DNA from 2 places in the Micromonospora sp. NPDC051141 genome. Region 1 is predicted to be linked to the other one. Evidence: riboswitches for the same ligand, from Rfam matches in the RefSeq annotation. Region 1 holds a riboswitch; the other holds the start of a gene.
The links. A riboswitch is a leader RNA that binds a small molecule or an ion and turns the genes downstream of it on or off. The one in region 1 is predicted to bind cyclic di-AMP.
Positions count from the first base shown of each region.

Region 2: another riboswitch for cyclic di-AMP. It lies ahead of ACIA6B_RS03895 (C39 family peptidase); the one in region 1 lies ahead of ACIA6B_RS11760 (hypothetical protein).

Region 1 is NZ_JBITFD010000005.1:120,265-127,256, forward strand. Features, by position in the region: gene ACIA6B_RS11755 (carbonic anhydrase) at 1-459, shown strand, start outside; gene ACIA6B_RS11760 (hypothetical protein) at 516-1,541, opposite strand; cyclic di-AMP (ydaO/yuaA leader) riboswitch at 1,545-1,676, opposite strand; gene ACIA6B_RS11765 (YibE/F family protein) at 1,831-3,138, opposite strand; gene ACIA6B_RS11770 (metal-sensitive transcriptional regulator) at 3,382-3,681, opposite strand; gene ACIA6B_RS11775 (heavy-metal-associated domain-containing protein) at 3,761-3,967, shown strand; gene ACIA6B_RS11780 (hypothetical protein) at 4,002-4,988, shown strand; gene ACIA6B_RS11785 (heavy metal translocating P-type ATPase) at 5,005-6,992, shown strand, end outside.
Region 2 is NZ_JBITFD010000002.1:333,089-340,080, reverse strand. Features, by position in the region: gene ACIA6B_RS03915 (bifunctional cytidylyltransferase/SDR family oxidoreductase) at 1-370, shown strand, start outside; gene ACIA6B_RS03910 (CDP-glycerol glycerophosphotransferase family protein) at 387-2,060, shown strand; gene ACIA6B_RS03905 (alpha/beta fold hydrolase) at 2,057-2,854, opposite strand; gene ACIA6B_RS03900 (hypothetical protein) at 3,488-4,042, shown strand; gene ACIA6B_RS03895 (C39 family peptidase) at 4,097-4,957, opposite strand; cyclic di-AMP (ydaO/yuaA leader) riboswitch at 5,158-5,297, opposite strand; gene ACIA6B_RS03890 (hypothetical protein) at 5,611-6,375, opposite strand; gene ACIA6B_RS03885 (hypothetical protein) at 6,553-6,992, opposite strand, start outside.

The sequences.
Region 1 (6,992 bases):
CTCGGCGACCTCTTCGTGGTGCGTACCGCCGGGCACACCGCCGGCCCCGAGGTGCTCGGCAGCGTCGAGTACGCGGTGACCGTGCTCGGCACGCCCCTCGTGGTGGTGCTCGGCCACGACTCGTGCGGCGCGGTCCAGGCGGCCCGCGAGGCGGTCCGCACCGGCTCCGCGCCGGCCGGGCACCTGGGCGCGGTGGTGGACGCCGTCTCGCCCAGCCTGCTCCGGGCCGCCCGGCAGGAGGTCGAGGACCTCGACGGCATCATCGACATCCACATCGCGCAGACCGTGGAGACCCTGTTGGCCCGCTCGACGGTGCTCGCCGAGCGGGTGGCCGCGGGAGCGTGCGCGGTGGCCGGCATGTCGTACCGGCTCAGCGGCGGCGAGGTGCGAACGGTGGCGCAGTCCCCGGCCCCGGTGCCCGCCCCGGCCGCACCGGCGGACCCGGCGCTCGCCGGCTGACCACCCCCGGACACACGGAAGGGGCCGCCCGGAGGCGGCCCCTTCTCGCGTACGCGTCAGAGCAGTGACATGTGCACGTGGTCGGTGTGGTTGGAGGGCCCGCTGTAGGAACTCCAGCCGGTCGCCGGGAACCAGATCTGCCGGTTCCAGATCACGTAGTAGATGCCCAGCCGGTCGGCGTTACGGATGAGGAAGGCGGCCACCTCGTTGCCGTACCGGCGGGTGTCGTTGTTGTGCCACGGCGAGAAGCCGCTGTTCTGCAACGACCAGTCGCACGCCTTGCCCTTGGGGTGCTCCCACGGCCCGCCGGGGCGGTAGCAGCCCACGAAGCGGTTGAAGCCGGCGCGCTTGACCTCCTTGTACGCGTGCAGCGTGCGCGGCGTGACGCAGCCGGAGGTGGTCGGGTCGTTCTCGCTGCACGACTCGGACTTCCATCCGCCGTCGGCGGTGCGGCCGGGGCCGATCTTGGCAACCGGGGAGGTGGCCGAGACCAGGCCACCGGTGAAGTCCAGCCCACCGACCAGCTTCAGCGCCTTCTGCGCCTCGACCTTCTCGCGGGCCATCGCGTTCGTCTGCTTCTCCTGCTCGCGCACCTCGGCGTCGAGCGCGATCTTGGCCTGCTCGGCGCGCGTCTTCACCGCGTTGATGGCGGCGAGCCGCTGCCCGTTGAACAGGTTGAGTTCGTCCAGGGCACTGGCCCGACGGACGAACGAGTCGGGCGAGTCGCTCTCCAGCAGCATCGCCATCGCACCGACCCGACCGGTGCGGTAGGACTGCGCGGCGATCTCGGTGACCTGCGGGCTGAGCGCGTCCAGCTCGTTCTGCGCCGCCTTCACCTCCAGCGCGAGCTTGAGCTGCCGCTTGCGCGACGTGTCCAGCTTGGACTTGGCCTGGAGGTAGGCCCGGTTGGCGGCGGTGACGGCCTCGCTGATCAGCGGTGGGTCGTCGTCCTCCGAGTGCCCCGAGGGGTTGGGGGCGGCGGTGTGCGGAGCCGCCGACGCCGGGGTCGGCCCGACCAGCACGGCGAGCGCGGCGAGCACGGCCACCACGGGTGTCAAGCAGCGGCGCAGGGGTGCCGTCACAGTGTTCCCTTCCGTCGGCCGCCGACCGGGTTAGCTGACGGGTTCGGGACGGAAGCGGCCCCTACCGCTGACGCGGATTCACCCCATGTACCTGGTTCCCCGGCTCGCCCGGAGGCGATTGGGCGGCGGCACCGCAGGCGCGGGTGCGCGCCTTCGGCGGTGACCGGCAGCGAGGTTACCCGAGATGTCGACCGGGGATCTACGCCCGGAAGCCGACCAATCGCGAGAATTCGACATTGCCCAGCGTGACCAGCATCGCGTTTCCCGCGCGCCGTCACGCTGCGGAGTGTCACCATGCGACATCCGTACTTCCCCGGTGGTCGGGCCGCCGTTCGGCCGACGTCCCGCCGAGCGCCTCCAGCGCCTCGCGGCGGGCCGCGGGGGGCCGGCCCGGCGGCGTCGGCGACGCCCCGGTCGCCGGGCCGTGCCGTCCGGCGGTGGCCACGACCGCGGCCAGCGCGGTGGTGAGCGGTACGGCGGCGATCAGGCCGAGGGTCGCCACCGCGCTGCGGACGATCTCCTGGGCCAGGAACTCGCTGGTGAGGATCTCGCTCACCGGGCGGGAGTCGGCCACCAGCAGGAGCAGCAGCGGCAGCGAGGCGCCCGCGTACGCCAGCACGATGGTGTTGACAGTGGACGCGATGTGCGCCCGGCCCACCCGGGTCGCCGCCCGGTAGAGCTGCCGTCGGGACAGGTCGGGGTTGGCGTGCGCCAGCTCGGTGACGGTGGCCGCCTGGGTGACCGTGACGTCGTCCAGCACTCCCAGCGAGCCGATGATGATGCCGGCCAGCAGCAGGCCGTGCAGGTCCACGCCGCCCTGGAACATGGAGAGCGTGGTGGCGTCCTCGCTGCCGAAGCCGGTCAGGTGGGTGGCGGCGGTGGCGAGCGTGCCCAGCACGCCGGTGACCACCAGGCTGCCGAGCGTGCCGAGCACCGCCACGGACGTCTGCGCGCTGATCCCGTGGGTCAGGTAGAGCACCACGAACATGATCAGCGCGGCGCCGACGATCGCCACCGGCAGCGGGGACCGGCCGGCGCCGATCCCGGGCAGCACGAAGCCGAGCAGGATGGCGAAGCTCGCCACCAGGCCACCCAACGCGGCCAGCCCGCGCCAGCGCCCGAACGCCACGATCGCGGCGGCGAAGAGCGCCACCAGCCAGATCAACGGCGTGGCGCGCTGGTGCTCGGCGATGTTGTACGCCTTCACCGACGGGTCGGCCGGGTCGGTCAACTCGACCAGGATCACCTCGTCGCCGACCTCGACGCGGGGTGCCCCGGGCCCGTCCGGGATCGGCGTCTCGACCTGCCGGCCGGCGTCCGGGCCCTGCTCCGCGGCGACCGTCACGGTGCCGCACCGGCCGCCGCCGCCCGCGGGGGCCTCCGGCGTGGGCGGACAGGGCTCGGTCACCACCCGGGTCACCGTGCCGTGGTGGCGTGGCACGTTCTCGGCTTCGGCCGGCTCCGGGCCGCCGCCCCGGGGCCAGAGCACCAGCGCCGCGAGCACGGTGAGCACGAAGAGCGGCACCACGGTCGCGAACAGGAGCCGGCGTACGCCCGGCGGCGCGGCGGGGGCGGGACGGGTGTGGTCGGCGCCCACGGCGGCTCTCCCTACGGGTCGCGGCGCACCGGTTCACCGGCCCGGTCGTCCACCGGCCGGCGCGGACGCGTCCTGTCCACGCCCGGGGTCGCCGCCGGGTCATGGTAGCCACCCCACCTGCGCGATCTTGCAGTTACGGCCTCGGCAAGCGGCGCGAACGGGGCATCTCTTGGGCCGCAACTGCAAGATCGACGGGGCGGGGCGGGGCGGGGCGGGGCAGGGAGGGGAGGGGAGAGGGCTGGGTCAGCCGCGTTTCATGAGGCGGCCCACTGCGGCCATCATCTCGGTGGCCATCTCGTCGGCGCGGCCCTCGGCGGCGCCCTCGTGCATGCAGTGCCGGGCGTGGCCGTCGAGCAGGCCCAGCGCGACCTTGTCCAGCGCGGCCTGGATGGCGGAGATCTGGGTCAGCACGTCGATGCAGTAACGGTCGTCCTCGACCATCTTCTCGATGCCCCGGACCTGTCCCTCGATGCGGCGGAGCCGCGCGAGCAGTTGGTCCTTGCTGGCGGTGTAGCCCCGGACCGGGGTGGACGGCGTGGTCATGCGTCGAGGATACCGTACCCCTCGGGGGTATGATACCGTTCGACTCGTACCCCCAGGGGGTATCTGATCGGAGGGCGAGATGGACACCACCTACCAGGTGCAGGGCATGACCTGCGGGCACTGCGTCAACGCGGTCAGCGCCGAGCTGAGCGCGCTGCCGGGCGTCACCGACGTCCAGGTCGACCTGGCCACCGGCCGGGTCACCGTCACCAGCCGGGAACCACTGGACGCGGACGCCGTCCGCGCCGCCGTCGACGAGGCCGGCTACGACCTCGCCGGGGCGTGACGGGTCCGCGGACCCGCAGAACCGAGGAGGCACCATGAACACGGCGACGAAGCTGAGTGGCTTCGCGCTCGGCCTCGCGACGGTGTTCGCCGGGGCGTACGGGATCGGTCACGTGGCCGGTCCCGCCGCCCCGGCCGCCGAGATCCGGCACGACACCACCGACACCGACCACGACTCCGGCACCGCCGACCACGGTGAAACCGGCCACGGCGACGGGGACACCGGCGACGGGGACACCGGCGGCGCGCACCTGCCCGGCGGCCTGCTGGTCTCCGAGCGGGGCTACACGCTCCAGCCGGTGACCGCCCCGGCCGGCGAGTTCGCGTTCCGGATCACCGGCCCGGACGGCGCACCGGTCACCCGCTACGACGTGGCGCACGACAGGCGCATGCACCTGATCGTCGCCCGCCGCGACCTGTCCGGCTTCCGGCACGTGCACCCGGAGCTGGCGGCCGACGGCACCTGGCGGGTCGCCTCGCCGCTCGCCGGGCCCGGCGTCTGGCGGGCGTTCGCCGACTTCACGCCGACCGGCGGCGAGCCGCTGACGCTCGGCGTCGACGTCACCGTCCCCGGCCCGCTGGCCGCCCGGCCGCTGCCGGCGCCGGCCACCACCGCCACTGTCGACGGCTACACGGTCACGCTCACCGGCACGCCGGAGCCCGGCCGCACCAGCCGGCTCACGCTCACCGTCAGCCGGGCCGGTCGCCCGGTCACCGACCTCCAGCCCTACCTCGGCGCGTACGGGCACCTGGTGGCGCTGCGCCAGGGCGACCTGGCCTACCTGCACGTGCACCCGGAAGGCACGCCCGACGACGGGCGCACCCCCGCCGGGCCGGCGGTCACGTTCGCGGCCGAGGTGCCCTCCGCCGGGGCGTACCGTCTCTACCTGGACTTCCGTCACGGCGACGCGGTGCACACCGCCGAGTTCACCGTCCTGGCCGGCGCCCAGCCCGCGCCGGCACCCACCACCGCACCGACCCCGGACGCCGGACACGGCACGCCGGGGCACGGGCACAGTTGACCGGGGAGGTGTCGCGATGACCACCACGGGAAAGACGCTGCCGACCGCGCCGAACCTGATCGAGCTCGCGATCGGCGGCATGACCTGCGCGTCCTGCGCCGCCCGGATCGAGAAGAAGCTCAACCGGATGGACGGCGTCGAGGCCACGGTGAACTACGCCACCGAGAAGGCCACCGTCCGGTACGCCGACGACATCGCGCCGGCCGACCTGATCGCCACCGTGGAGAAGACCGGGTACACGGCCGAGGTGCCGCCGCCGCCCGCCCGCGCCGGGGAGGTCACGGCCGCCGAGCCGGTCGACGAGCTGCGGGTTGCGCGTACCCGGCTGTGGGTCTCCGCCGTGCTGACGCTGCCGGTGATCGTGCTGGCCATGGTGCCGGCCTGGCAGTTCGACTACTGGCAGTGGGCCTCGCTCACGCTGGCCGCGCCGGTGGTGGTCTGGGGCGGGCTGCCGTTCCACCGGGCCGCGCTGGTCAACCTGCGGCACGGCGCGGCGACCATGGACACGTTGGTCTCCCTCGGCACGCTGGCCGCGTTCGGCTGGTCGCTCTGGGCGCTCTTCCTCGGCGACGCCGGGATGCCCGGGATGACGCACCCGTTCCGGTTCGCCATCACCCGCGGCGACGGCGCCGGCAACATCTACCTGGAGGCCGCCGCCGGGGTGACCGTCTTCATCCTGGCCGGACGCTACTTCGAGGCGCGGGCCAAGCGCACCGCCGGCTCCGCGCTGCGGGCCCTGCTGGAGTTGGGCGCGAAGGACGTGGCAGTGCTGCGCGGCGGGTCGGAGGTCCGGATCCCGGTCGACCAGCTCGCGGTCGCCGACCGGTTCGTGGTCCGGCCCGGCGAGAAGATCGCCACCGACGGCGTGGTCGAGGAGGGCACGTCGGCGGTCGACGCCAGCATGCTCACCGGCGAGTCGGTGCCGGTCGAGGTCGGGCCGGGCGACGCCGTGGTGGGCGCCACCGTCAACGCCGGCGGCCGGCTGGTGGTCCGGGCCACCCGGATCGGCGGCGACACCCAGCTCGCCCAGATGGCCCGGCTGGTGGAACAGGCGCAGACCGGCAAGGCGGCGGTGCAGCGCCTCGCCGACCGGATCTCCGGCGTGTTCGTGCCGATCGTGATCGCCCTGGCCGCCGGCACGCTGGGCTGGTGGCTCGGCACCGGCGCCGGGCCGACCGCCGCGTTCACCGCCGCCGTGGCCGTGCTGATCATCGCGTGCCCGTGCGCGCTCGGCCTGGCCACCCCGACCGCGCTGCTCGTCGGCACCGGGCGCGGCGCGCAGCTCGGCGTGCTGATCAAGGGACCGGAGGTGCTGGAGTCCACCCGCCGGGTGGACACCGTGGTGCTGGACAAGACCGGCACCGTCACCACCGGCCGGATGACGCTGGCCGAGGTGCTGCCCGCCGCCGGCGAGGACGCCGGCGAGCTGCTCCGGCTGGCCGGGGCGCTGGAGGCGGCCTCCGAGCACCCGATCGCGCGGGCGGTCGCCGAGGGCGCGGCCGAGGCCGGTCCGACGCCCGCCGTCGGCGACTTCGCGAACGCCGAGGGGCTCGGCGTGACCGGCACGGTCGACGGCCGGAGCGTGGTGGTCGGGCGGCTCCGACTGCTGCGGGAGCGCGGTCTCGACGTACCCGAGGCGGTCGTGCGCGCCGCGACCGGCGCGGAGGCCGCCGGCCGCACGGCGGTCCTGGCCGGCTGGGACGGGCGGGCCCGGGGCGTGCTCGCGGTGGCCGACGCGGTCAAGCCGACCAGCCGGGCGGCGGTCGACCGGCTACGCGGCCTGGGGCTCACCCCGGTGCTGCTCACCGGTGACAACGCCACCGTGGCCGGGGCGGTGGCCGCCGAGGTGGGCATCGAGGAGGTGATCGCGGAGGTGCTGCCCGCCGACAAGGTGGCCGTGGTCGAGCGGCTCCAGGGCGAGGGCCGGGTGGTGGCCATGGTCGGGGACGGGGTCAACGACGCCGCCGCGCTGACCCGCGCCGACCTCGGGCTGGCCATGGGCAC
Region 2 (6,992 bases), on a different contig from region 1:
GGGGCAGCTGCTGCTCTACACGTCCAGCTCCTACACCAGGGGCCGGGCCCGGTACGCGCTCTACTCGGCCACCAAGGCCGCGCTGGTCAACCTCACCCAGGCGCTCGCCGACGAGTGGGCGGAGTTCGGCGTACGGGTCAACTGCGTCAACCCGGAACGCACCGCCACCCCGATGCGGACCAAGGCGTTCGGCGAGGAGCCGGAGCACACGCTGCTCGCCTCCGAGGCGGTCGCCCAGGCATCCCTGGACGTGCTGATCTCCGAACTGACCGGTCAGGTGGTCGACGTCCGCCGGGCTCCCGGCGAACCGGTGGCGGACGTGCCGGCGCAGCCCGGCGCGCACCGGTCCGAGCTGTCCACCCGCGCCTGATCCGAGGGACGTGCAGATGCGTGGTGACCTGGTCCGGAAGCTGCTCGCCCGGGTACTGACCAGCGGGCTGGCGGTGCTGGCGTTCCTCGTCGTGGCGCTCACCGGCGCCACCGGCGCCGGCCTGGCGTTGGCGGTCGCCGCGCTGGCCGCCGCCGCCTGGGAGCGCCGGGTCCGGCCCAGCGCCGACGGGCTCGTCGAGACGGTGCTGGTGGCCGCCGGGATCCTGGTCGGCTACGCCCGCCGCGCCGACGACGGGTTCGATCCGGCGCTGGCCGCCACCGCGCTGGTCCTGCTCGGCCTGGTGCTGCTGGTCGGCCCGCTGCGGCAGGCCGGCGCGCTGGAGATCCGGGCAGCGAACCTGCCGGTCCGCTCCTGGACGCCGCTGGTCACCGCCCGGCTCGGCGACGCCCTGCTGGCGCTGCTCGCCCTGGTGGCGCTCGCCGCCGCGTGGCCGCTGCCGGCCTGGCTGCCGCTGGCCGCCACGCTGCTGGTCGGCGCCGGTTGTGCCGCGATCGCGTTCGACCTCGCCCGGCGCCGGTTCCGGCCGCCGGCCGGGGGCGGTCCGGTCGGCCGGGCGTTGCGTCGGCAACAGCCGGAGTTCGTGCTGCACTTCTCCGCCCCGCCCGGGTCGGAGTATCAGGTCACCATGTGGCTGCCCTACCTGGAACGGATCGGCCGGCCGTTCCTGGTGGTGGTGCGTGAGCCCGAGTTCCTGTCCACCGTGGCCGCCGCCACCCGCGCACCGGTGGTCCTCTGCCCCACCCTGAAGGCGCTCGACGAGGCGCTGGTGCCCAGCCTGCGGGCGGCGTTCTACGTCAACCACGGCGCGAAGAACGCCCACGTGATCCGGTTCCACCAGCTCACCCACGTGCAGTTGCACCACGGCGACAGCGACAAGGCGCCCAGCGCCAACCCGGTGTCGGCGATCTTCGACAAGATCTTCGTGGCCGGCCAGGCCGCGATCGACAGGTACGCCCGCGCCGGCGTGGAGATCCCCGCCGAGAAGTTCGTCGTGGTCGGCCGCCCCCAGGTCGAGGCCATCGAGGTACGCGGGGAGCCGAGGCCGGCGTCGGCGCACCCGACCGTCCTCTACACCCCGACCTGGACCGGGCACCACGCCGACGCCAACTACTGTTCGCTGCCGGTGGCCGAGACGCTGATCCGCCGACTGATCGACCGGGGCGCGGCGGTGATCCTGCGCGCCCACCCGTACACCGACCGGAACCCGGCCTCGGCGCGACAGCTCGCCCGGCTCACCGAACTGCTCGCCGCCGACAGGGCGAAGACCGGCCGGCCGCACCTGTGGGGCGCGGCGGCGGCCCGGGAGCTGACGCTCACCGAGTGCGTCAACCGCGCCGACGCGCTGGTCTCCGACGTCTCCGGGGTCATCTCCGACTGGCTCTACTCCGGCAAGCCCTACGCGGTCACCGACACCGGCGCCGACGGCGCGCACTTCGTCGAGCGGTTCCCACTCGCGGCCACCGGCTACGTGTTGCGCCGCGACATGTCCAACGTGGACGACGTGCTCACCGCGCTGCTCGACACCGACCCGAAGGCTGCCGAGCGCTGGACGGCCCGGACCCGCTACCTGGGCGACTTCCCCGCCGACGGCTACGCCGAGGCGTTCCTCTCCGCCGCCCGCCGCGAGCTGGAACCGGACTGGGCCGTCCCGGCGCCGCGTCCGGCCTAGAGATAGGGGTCGAGCAGGGCGAGCACCGCCGCCGGGTCCTCGACGTGGGCGTGGTGGCCCAACCCGGGCAGGGTGGCCACCGGCACGCCGAACGCCTTGAGCTGGGCGTCCGTCACCATCGGATCCGTCTCGCCGCGCGCCAGCAGCACCGGCGCGTCGGCGGCGGCCAACAGGGCGGGCATGTCGGGCTCACCCACCGCGAACGCGGCCGGATCCATGGCCAGCCGCCACCGTCCACCGCCCCGCTCGTCGCCGCCGGGGTGGCTCCGGTGCCCGCGGCCGTCCTCCCGCCGCAGCCCCGCGTCGACCACCGGGTGGTCGGGGGCGAACAGGCCGGCGAGCCCGGAGACCCGCAGGTAGCGGCGGGCCGCCTCGTCACGGGTGGCGAACCAGGTCACCGGCCGGGCCGCCAACTCGTCCGCCTTGGCCAGCTCGGCCGGTGACCAGACCACCTTGATGCCCAGCCCGACCACCGCGTCGACCGGCAGGCCCCGCTGCCGTGCGGCGAGCGCCAGCGCCACCACACCACCGAGCGAGTGCCCGAGCAGCACCAGTCGGTCGTGCGGGCCGAGCCGGAGCGCGTCGAGCCCGTCCGCCACGCGCCGCGCCAGGGCCGCGAACGAGTACCCGGCGCCCGGCAACGGCGGTGACCAGCCGTGGCCGGCCAGGTCGGGGGCGAGCCAACGTCCCTGCCAGCGACGCTCCAGCAGCGGCGCCCAGGGCAACCACACCTCGCCGGTGGCGCCCATGCCGTGCAGGAGCACCAGGTGGCGGGTCGCCGTCGCATCGCCCATACGCCGCAGTCTGCCACCGCACGGACACCCCGCGCGAGACCACGCACGGCCGGTGCCGCCCCGGGTCGAATGGAACGCGGTGACCGTCCTCGGAACCGGGAGACACCACCGCGTCGTTCCAGAAGCTGGGCGCGGAGCGGTGTCGACGCGTCGGGCACGCCGGGCGGTGCTTGCGCCCGCAGCGCTACGAACTTGAGGGCGTGGACGGGTCGCCGTCCTGACCCGTCCACGCCATCAGGTTTGCAGGCTCCGGAGCACTGACTGTCCGCCAGCCAACGGCCGGGTGGGGCGGCGAGTGGAACGCGGTGGACGTCTGGGCGCGCGTGAGACATCCGTAGCGTTCCAGTGCCGGGCGTGCCTCAGTGGGTGCGTTGTCCGGTTTCGGGGTGGTGGGCGGCACGCTCGCGGCGGAATCGTCGACGGGGTGGCGGCGTTGTATCCCGGTGCACGGCCGAGGAAGGCAAGCGGCCCCCGCCGCCGGCCCCGCCCGGGAATGACGGTGGGTCCCCGGTCGTTGCACACACTTCCGGCGCCGCGATTGAGGCCCCCGCCCCGCGAGCAGCCAGAACTTGTCTTGTGCGCCTGACGGTGCCCGCACCCCCCGGGTGCGTTGACCCCCGAATGGAGCCCCCCGTGAACACGATGCTGCGTAAGAGTGTGCTGGGTATTGCTGGTCTGGCTTTCACCGGTGGTGTGTTCGCCGGTCCGATCGCCGGTCACGTCGAGTCCGCGCACGCCGCTACCGCCGGCAAGCCGGTCACGGTGGCGAGCGTGCAGGGTGAGCAGTCCACGATCAACCTGAACGACGAGCAGACGGCCAACGTCAAGGCGATCATCGCGGCGACGAAGAAGGCCGGGCTGCCGGAGCGGGCCGCGGTCATCTCGATCGCCACCGCGTTGCAGGAGTCGAAGCTGGAGAACCTGGGTCACCTCGGTGACCGCAACGACCACGACTCGCTGGGTCTGTTCCAGCAGCGCCCCTCCTCTGGTTGGGGCACCCCGGAGCAGATCACCGACCCCGAATACTCCACGCTCGCGTTCCTGAAGGGGTTGAAGCAGGTCGACGGCTGGCAGGACATGCCGCTGACCAAGGCCGCCCAGACCGTGCAGGTGTCGGCCTACCCGGACGCGTACGCGCAGTGGGAGAAGCAGGCCACCGACCTCGTCAACCAGCACTGGAACAGCTGAGACACCACGAAGGCCGGCACCCCGAACCGGGGTGCCGGCCTTCGACGCGTACGGTCAGGCGGAGTAGCCGCGCGTGGCCATCCAGTTCGCCAGGTCGATGGTGCTGACCCAGTACGCCGGCAGCGACGGGTCCGCCGAGTCGGCGATCCGTACGGTCCGGCCGTCGTTCTGGTAGCCGACCACGGCGATGTAGTGGCCGCCCGGGAACGAGTGCCAGCCGCCGTTGGTGTCGGTGGCGTCCCCGACGACGTTCGAGACCACCGCCCGGCCGTTGCGGACCGCGTTGACCACGTCGGCCTGGAGCCGGTCGATCTGCTCCTTGGTGGCCGCGCCAGGAATCATGCGGGTCCGGTACGGGTCGCCCTTGACCTGCTGGTTGAGCACCCGGGTGGTGTCCTCGGCCGAGTTGGTGCCCATCTCGGTGGTACCGAGCGCGACGGCGAGCGTGTCCTGGCTGCGCTCGATGCCGGTGGCGCTGAGCGCGTTCCGCACCGCGGCCGGGCCGCAGTAGTAGTAGGTGGTCTGCGCCTGGTAGTCGTAGTCGAGCACCTTGCTCGACGGCGGCTTCGGCGTGGCCTTGCGGGTGGTGTCCGGGTCGGCGACCTTCGCCGACGGCGAGGCCGTGGGCGAGGCGCTGGGCGAGCGGCGGGGGGAGGCGCTCGGCGAGGCGCTGGGCGACGCGCTCGGCGACGGGACGGCGATGCGCGCCTCGCTGCGGCTGGCGGTGTCGCCGAGGCGGGAGCCGAGTTCCGCCACCGCGGCGGTGTTCTCCTGCCGGGTCGGCGCGTCGTCGGTGGCGGTCAGCGCGGCGCCGGTGCCGCCGGCCAGCACGAGGGCCGCCGCCGAACCGGCGATGATCTGGTACGGACGCTCGGTCGCGAGGCGACGCAGGTGGCGCTTCAGGTGGTACTTCACGGGTTTCCTCCACGGGGGTGGGCGGCACGCGCCGACCCCGCGCGTGGAGGAACTCACACGCGCTGGCGGGCGGGACGGCCGCGGGAAGTCGCCCGGATGCCGGGCGGGACGGGGTCGGAAGCGCGTCGCGTCAGGCGAGCGCCGGCACCCCGGGGCCGTGGAGGCGGGGAGACGTTCGGGGGGTGGTGGGCACGGGATGGAACTCCTTCCGTGGCCGCCGACCGGGTTAGCTGACGGATTCGGGCGGGAAGTACGCCCTACCGCGGCCGTGGGCTCGCGGATTCACCCCGGTGTTGCGTTGGGTCCCCGGTTCGTATGCACGATTAGGCGGGTCGGCGCGGCGTCGCCATCTGCGATCGGGAACCGCACCGGACGCGCCGACACTACCGGCGGGTACACGCCCTGCCAAGCGCCCTCACCTGCGTAAACGTCCTCTACGACTACGGATTCGGAACAGCCGGTCACCGACCTCCCTCAATGGGACGAGCGGCCAGCTCGGCGCCGTGCGGCAGGAAGCGGACATCCGGACGGCGGAGAACCGGGCAACGGGCGCAGCAGGGGCCATCGATCCGGCCGGTCGCCGGCGGACACCTCCGGTGACCGGCCTCACCGGTTCCGGGTAACGATTCGGTCGACGTGCTCCCCGGGGGCGCTCAGCCGACGCGGGCCGGACGCCACCGGGCCCCCCGCACCGCCGACGGGACCGGAACGCGGCTCGCCGTCGGGACGCGGGACGTGGGCACCGGCCGCAGCGCCGTGGCAGCCGCGTACGCCTCGGCGGCGAGCGTGCGGGCCGCCTCGGCGGCCAGTTCGGCGTCCCGCCACGCCAGGCGTTCCCGCTCGGCGGCCGTCTCCCAGCCGGCCCGCCGACCGTCGCGGACGGTTCGGGCCAGCACGATCTCCTGCTCGGCCGGGTGCCGGCGCGGGTCCCACCCGTTGCGGTGGGCGAGCACGTCGGCGAGCTGGCGGGCGGTCAGCTCCCCCCGCCAGTGCGCGGTCATGGCGGCGTGGTGCAGCCAGCGCTCGCGCGCCGCGTACTCGGCGGGGGTGCGGGGGGTGTGCGGGGCGGGCAGCGCGCCGGCGCCGGCCAGGCGGCGGGCGGCGGCGTCCGCCTCGTCGTAGGCCCTCCAGGCCCGTTCGGCCTCGCTCTGGGCAGCCAGCCACTGCTCGCGACGGCGACGGGCGGTCTGCGCGGCCCCGGCCGCGGCCACCGCCACCTCGTCGGCGTAGCGGGCCAGGTCGGCGCGGTGGAGCGCCTCCGCGTCGACCGGTTCGGGTGCCGGCTCCTCCGCGCCGTCGCGTTCCGGTCGCGCGACCAGCACGGCGAGCAGGACGAGGGCGAGCACGGTCAGCGCCGACCAGATGGCGGCGGCCTCGGGGACGGCGGTGAGGAAATTGAGAAGAACGGTCTGCGACATGGTCGGCACCTCACGGAAGACAGTGGCGGGTAACTCCGCACGGCCGGTCGGGGGCGGGGCGCGGCCGGAGTTCGGGCGCCGCCGGGCCGCCGAGGGGCGGTGCGGGGTGAGGTTCGGTGGGCGCGGTCACGGGCCGGGCCCGTGGCGGGTCAGCGGGCGGGCGTGGACCTCGGCGGGTCAGCGGGCGGGCGGGGCCCGCGGACCGGACGGAGCCGGCGGCTGGCCGACCGGGAACGGGTGCCGCCCGGTCGGGGGCGGGACATCGCCCACCGGCTGCGGCTCGGGAACGCCGACGTGGCTCCGCTGCCGATCGACGGCGGGGACGCCCTGCCGGTCGGCGACGGCGTCGCCCTGCCGCTCGGCGACGGTGACGTCCCGCCGGTCGGCGACGGTGTCGCCCCGCCGGTCGGCGACGGTGTCGCCCCGCCGGTCGGTGGCGGAGCCGGCCGGTCGGTCGGCGACACGGCTGGCCGGTCGGTCGGCGTCGGCGGCCCGCAACCCGGCGACCGGGCCAGCCGCCGCGGGTGCGATCGGGGACACGCCGGTCGGCAGCGTGGCGGCACCCAGCGAACAGGCGACGACCACGGCCAGGCTGGCCAGCGTCCGGGCGACCCAGC